DNA from 2 places in the Listeria sp. MAN/IMW/UF555 genome. Region 1 is predicted to be linked to the other one. Evidence: predicted binding sites of a transcription regulator. Region 1 holds the regulator's gene; the other holds the start of a gene.

Region 1 (3,386 bases):
GTTTTTCAAGCCTTCTTGAATCATTGCTTGCGCTAAAACGGTAGCAGTTGTAGTTCCGTCCCCAGCAACATCATTGGTTTTAGAAGCAACTTCAGATACAAGTTTTGCGCCCATGTTTTCAAATGGGTCTTCTAATTCGATTTCTTTTGCAATCGTTACACCATCATTTGTAATTAACGGAGAACCGAATTTTTTTTCTAAAACAACATTACGACCTTTTGGGCCAAGCGTTACTTTTACTGCGTTTGCTAGTTGGTCGACACCACGTAACATGGCACGACGAGCATCTTCACTAAATTTAATATCTTTTGCCATTTTATATTTCCCTCCGATTATTTCTTTTTTTATTATTTAGTAATTGCTAAAATATCACTTTCACGTAAAATCAGATAGTCAGTTCCTTCATACGTCACTTCTGTTCCAGAGTATTTTGCGAAGATAACCGTGTCACCTTCTGCAACTTCAAGTGGTTCTTTTGTGCCGTTATCTAGCACACGACCTGAACCGACTGCAACAATTTTCCCTGATTGCGGTTTTTCTTTGGCAGAGTCTGGTAATACAATCCCACTCGCTGTTTTTTCCTCTGCTTCAAGTACTTCAATTACAACACGATCTCCTAATGGTTTTAACAATGTAAATGACCTCCTCTGATATAATTACATTTTTCATTTTAGCACTCGACACATTAGAGTGCTAATACAGTTATTATGATACCAAACTAAATAAAAATTGCAAGCAAAAACGTTTAAAAATTAAAGAATTCTTATTTGCGGTAAAGCGTGATAACTAGTACAATAAGAAGAGCTATTTCCGCTATTTTTAAGCATTTAGCTGGAGCTTGTTTTTAGAAGGGATGCGTATTTTTTGGCTAAACGTTATATTACGATTGTATTAGTTTATTTATTATTACTATTTTCTGCATCTATTGGGATTCCCGTTGTTCAACATATTTTACTTAGTATGACTTCGATTTCTACAGCGGATGCTCAAACTTATGGGGTAATTACATGGTCGATTTTTTCTAATTTATTATCACTCGCCATTATTATTCCAATGCTTTATAGAAAACCAAAAGAAAATAAAATCGAACTCGGTGAAAAAACTACGCCATTTCTGAGTATTGTGTGGATTATTGGTGGAGTGATTGGGTTATACGTAGCACAATTTATTTGTAGCATTATTCTAACGCTAATTTCTGGGAATATTGGTGAATCGGCAAACACAGAATTACTTGTTGATTTAACTAGATCTGCGCCGATTTTCTTGATTTTCATTTCAGTTCTCGGGCCAATTTTAGAAGAGCTTGTTTTTAGAAAAGTGGTTTTTGGTGGGCTGAGTAATGTGATGAACATTCATGTGGCGGCAGTTATTAGTTCGCTCTTCTTTGGGCTACTTCACGGGGATATTTCCTTTTTACTTACTTATTTTGTCATCGGATTAATTCTTTGTTTTCTTTATACGAAAACGAAACGAATTGCTGTTTCGATGGGCGCACATATTTTAATGAATACCATTGTTTTGCTCGTGAGTCTTGGAATCATTGGAGGATAATATGAAAAATTCATTAATAAAGCAAAGTTTTCTTTATTTTGCGCTTGGTCTTGTATTTGTCTATTTTGTTATTGTTCGAGTGGCTGAATATGGTTATGATCTTGTTGCCTATATACTTATACTCATGATGTTAATTGATTTTGGTATTGGTATTGGCCTTATTATCACTGGGCTTAAAAGACGTAAAAAAAACCTGTAGAAAGTAAGTGTTGCTTACCTTCTACAGGTTTTTTTATTCTGTTTTCGCTGGATAGTTTTCCAGGAAATAGATTAACGTTTGTAATTCCGTTGTAAGATCGATATGGTGCACACGAACTTGTTTTGGAACGCTAATACGAGCTGGCGTAAAGTTTAGAATACCTTTAACATCTGCTTCAATTAAACGATCTACAGTTACTTGCGCTTCATCAGCTGGAACTGTCAGAATAACTACTTCCACACCATTTTCACGAACAATTTCTTCCATATCATTTAAGTGATAAATTGGAATGTCTTGTTGAACACTACCAACTTTCGCTGGGTCTACATCAAATGCAGCAACGATTTTGATATTATTGTTTTTCATGAAATTATAATGTAATAATGCTGTACCTAGGTTACCTACACCGATTAGTGCAACATTTGTCTGTTTGTCCTGACTAAGTGTTTTACTGAAAAAGTCGAGTATGTAAGAAACGTTATACCCGTATCCTTTCTTACCTAATGCGCCAAAGTACGAAAAATCACGTCGAATAGTCGCTGAATCAACTTTCACCGCTTCACTTAATTCCGCAGATGATACTCGTTCCTTACCTGATTCATCTAGGTATTTCAAGTAACGATGATATAATGGTAAGCGTTTTGCTGTCGCTTGTGGAATTTTTGTTGTTTCCTCCATCATGCCTTCTGTCCCTTCTTCTTTTAAATTTTTTCTGAAGTTGAAGCTTTTGTGAACTGTACTTCCTTTCACATGCTTGCTTATATACTATAAACATTTCACAAGGAATGCACAAACTTTTTGCTCATGATTTTCAAGCAATAGTTTGTCCCGCAAAATATCTAGTGTTTTCCTTCTTTTCCATTCTACGCTAAAATCACAAATAATGCGAGTGTTTTCACAATCTACCTTATACGTGAAGCCCTTCTTCTCTCATTGCGATTACTTGGCTTTTAAGATAAACTAGTAAGGAGAACGTTCGAGGAGAGAGATTATGATATTATTACAAGTTCAGCAAATTTCTAAATTCTTCGGTGCAGAAGTTATTTTAGATAATATTAAATTAGAAGTAAAAACAGGCGACCGAATTGCCCTAGTTGGTCGAAATGGCGCTGGTAAATCTACTTTACTTAAAATTATCGCTGGAAAAATGAGTTATGACGGCGGAACAATTTCTAAACCTAAAAGTGTCGAAATTGGCTATTTGGCTCAAAATACTGGCCTTGAATCCACGAAAACAATTTGGGATGAAATGTTAAGTGTTTTTGATTCACTTAGAAAAATGGAAGCAGATTTACGCAAAATGGAGCTTCGTCTTGGGGAACCTGAGCTTTATAATAATCCGGAAAAATATCAAGCATTGATGACCGATTACGATACCTTGCAACATACTTTTAAAGAAGTTGGTGGGTATACGTATGAAGCAGAAATCCGTTCCGTTTTAAACGGTTTACGCTTTTATCCAGAAGATTATGAAGTAGAAATCGCCTCACTCAGCGGTGGGCAAAAAACAAGACTTGCACTGGCTAAGTTATTACTCGCGAAACAGGATATTCTTGTTCTCGATGAACCGACAAACCATTTAGACATTGAAACACTAGCATGGTTAGAAACCTATTTGCAAAACTATCATGGTTCT
Region 2 (3,386 bases), on a different contig from region 1:
AGTCGTCTCCCCATTTAGGGCGCATAACATCGTCATTTTCGTATTGAATAGCAGATGTTTTGATAGACATTTTAGCACAGAATTTCTTGAATCCTGATGGTAAATGAGTGGACCAAAGTACTGTTAAGTTTGGTTCTGGAGCTGGTCCTAAGTTATCTAATGTGTGTAAGAAACGGAATGAGTTTTTCGTTACAAGTGGAACGCCTTCTTCCGTAATACCACCGATGGATTCAGTAACCCAAGTTGGATCTCCAGAGAATAATTCATTGTAATCTGGTGTACGAGCAAATTTTACAAGACGCAATTTCATGATGAAGTGGTCAACAATTTCTTGTGCTTCTTCTTCAGTAATTAGGCCATTGCGTAGGTCACGTTCTACATAAATATCAAGGAATGTAGATGTACGTCCTAAACTCATTGCAGCACCATTTTGTTCTTTAATAGCAGCTAGGTAACCAAGGTATAACCATTGGAAAGCTTCTTGAGCAGTTTTAGCTGGGCGACCAAGATCAAAACCATGTTTTTCGCCTAGTACTTTTAATTCGCCAAGAGCACGAATTTGTTCGTTAAGTTCTTCACGTTGACGGATAACGTCATCGCTCATTGTACGTAAACCTGTATTGTTTAAATCTTGTTTCTTTTGTTTAATTAAGAAGTCAACTCCGTATAGTGCAACACGACGGTAGTCACCAATAATACGTCCACGGCCATAAGCATCTGGAAGACCAGTGATTACGCCTGATTTACGAGCTGCGCGCATTTCAGCTGTGTAAGCATCAAATACACCTTGGTTATGTGTTTTACGGTATTCAGAAAAAATATGGCTAATTTCTTCGTCTACTTTAAAACCATAAGATTCAGCTGCAACTTCTGCCATACGGATTCCGCCGAATGGTTGTAAAGCGCGTTTGAAAGGTACGTCAGTTTGAACACCGACAACTTTTTCTAAATCTTTGTTTAAGTAACCTGGGTCATGTGAAGTAATGGTTGAAACGATTTTGGTATCCATATCTAGTACGCCACCGTTTTCACGTTCTTGTTTAGTTAAGTCCATTACTTGATCCCAAAGTTTTGTTGTTGCTTCGGTTGGGCCAACTAAGAATGTGTCGTCACCGTCATATAAGCGATAGTTTTTTAAGATAAAGTCACGTACATCTACTTCTTGTTGCCAGTTACCACCTGCGAATTCATACCATTGTTCAGTCATCATATAACCTCCATTTATTGTTCAATCTCGAGCGTGCTTTTTTGAGCAAACTAATTTATAAATAATCTACACTGTTATCATAACATATTCTAAAAAAAATGCTACAGTTTTGTGCAATATTTTTCAAACTTTTTTATGAATTTTATGTGACTTTTTCTTTCAAAATAGCCAAGAACGCTAATTTAATGCGTTTTAACCACTTTATCATTATTCTAATTTTGTTTTAATTTTAATTTCTTATATTTCCTGTACCACTTCAAACACCCACTCCTGTTATGGTACAGTTTTAATTTCATTCATTTGTATAAAACAGTTGGAAAACGCTTAATCTATTGCGCACCAATGCTTTTACAGTTTATGTAGCGTTTTCATTGTTTTTCATGAAAATAGCTAAGCCGTTTTTACAACTACGACTTAGCTATTTTTCACCATAAATATTTATTCGATGTGGTAACAGCAATTGCGCCACTAGCAATTACTTGATCCACTTGCTGTGTTGTTTCGATTAATCCTCCCGCAATCACTGGAATGTGAAGCTTTTGAGTCATCTTTTGTACTTGTTCTGGAATGATGCCGGGTAAAAGTTCAATGCAATCAGGCTGGACCTTCTGGATTAAAGCCACTCCTTTGTTATAAGCGCTAGAATCTATCATAAATAAACGCTGAATGGCAAGCATTTTATGTTGTTTTGCTTTCATAATCGCATTTCCTCTTGTAGAAATAATGCCATCTGGGCGAATTTCTTTACATAAGAAGTCAATTGCATAGTCATCATTTTTTAAACCATTGACTAAATCAGCGTGTAGCAAAACTTTTTTCCCGCCAGCTTGTGCGTATTTTACTAAAGCTTTAAGCTGAGCAACATGAGTCTCGAGCATCACCATATAGGTCAAATCAAGCTCTAATATCTTTTCCATGTCTTTTTGATTATGTGCAGCTGGGATGATTGATTGACCAGAAAATGGTAACTCCAATTGTATTCCTCCTCTTCTACATGACACGTTTAAACATTTTTTCGAGTTCGTAAGTTGAATATTGAATAATAACTGGGCGGCCATGAGGACAAGTGAATGGATCGCTTGCTTCTCTAAGTGTGTCAAGAAGTGCTTCCATATCTTGCATAGTTAAATAGTGATTTGCTTTAATTGATTTTTTACAACTCATCATAATCGCGGTATCTTCTCTTAATTTATGAATACTTATACTTGGTGCTGACAAGGCTTCATCGATAATTTCGCGTAGCATTTCCTCTTCTTGGTCTTTTGGGAACCAGGTTGGATGTGCGCGAATAATAAAGCTATTTTGTCCGAAGTTTTCAAGAAAAACACCAACTTCTTCTAGTTTCGCTTTTTGTTCTTCTAGTCGGACATATTCATCTGATGGGAATTCTAACACGATAGGCACGAGTAATTCTTGCAATTCTCGACTTACTTCTCCAATTTTTTCACGATAAAATTCATATTTAATTCGTTCTTGCGCGGCATGCTGATCAATAATATATAGGCCATTTTCATTTTGAGCGAAAATATACGTCGCGTGCATTTGTCCGATTGGATACATTTTCGGAATACGTTCTTTTTGCTCTTCTACTTGTTCAGGCTGCGTTTCCGGATTATAAGTAGGCATTGTTTCTAAAATAAAGTCGTCTTCTTTTGGTGCTCTTTCATCAGATGGTACGTATTCTGGAATATTTGGTTTTGAGAAAAGCGTTGGCGGTTCTTTTGGCTGTCTGTTTTCTTCAAATGACATCTGAATTTGTTCGGATTTTTGTTGTTCTTTTTGTTTTTTTGAAACTTCTCCATCTGGAATTAATTGCAACTGATGAAATGCGTCTTTAATCATCTGACTAATGAGCTGGCCAAGTTCTTTTTCTTTACTTAAACGTACTTCAAGTTTTGCTGGATGAACGTTGACATCTACAATAATTGGGTCCATTTCGATTTGTAGCACGATTATTGGAAAACGACCAATTGGTAAAAGTGTATGGTACCCTTCTTGTATCGCTTTTACTAGTGCGAAGTTTTTGATAAAACGGCCATTAATAATCGTTGAAATGTAATTACGGTTGGAACGATTTACTTCTGGCAATACGGCATAACCTGAAATTTTAAAATCAAGCGACTCTGCCTTAACTGGAATCGATTTTCTAGCGATAGACACGCCATAAATAGCTGCGATC

The links. The regulator Rex, encoded in region 1, represses fermentation and respiration genes when NADH is low (regulators of the CRP and FNR family bind a similar motif). The targets are predictions, from matches to a motif close to TTGTGAAATATTTCACAA.
Region 2: the regulator Rex is predicted to act here: its motif matches at 1,317-1,334, upstream of pflB (formate C-acetyltransferase).

The regions. Positions count from the first base shown of each region.
Region 1 is NZ_JBZWZS010000002.1:293,110-296,495, forward strand. It holds gene groL (chaperonin GroEL) at 1-315, opposite strand, end outside; gene groES (co-chaperone GroES) at 348-632, opposite strand; gene AC4PG8_RS08575 (CPBP family intramembrane glutamic endopeptidase) at 865-1,551, shown strand; partial or broken gene AC4PG8_RS08580 (DUF4305 domain-containing protein) at 1,553-1,757, shown strand; gene AC4PG8_RS08585 (redox-sensing transcriptional repressor Rex) at 1,784-2,431, opposite strand; gene AC4PG8_RS08590 (ABC-F family ATP-binding cassette domain-containing protein) at 2,742-3,386, shown strand, end outside.
Region 2 is NZ_JBZWZS010000001.1:293,481-296,866, forward strand. It holds gene pflB (formate C-acetyltransferase) at 1-1,207, opposite strand, end outside; gene AC4PG8_RS01410 (glycerol-3-phosphate responsive antiterminator) at 1,633-2,181, opposite strand; gene mutL (DNA mismatch repair endonuclease MutL) at 2,198-3,386, opposite strand, start outside.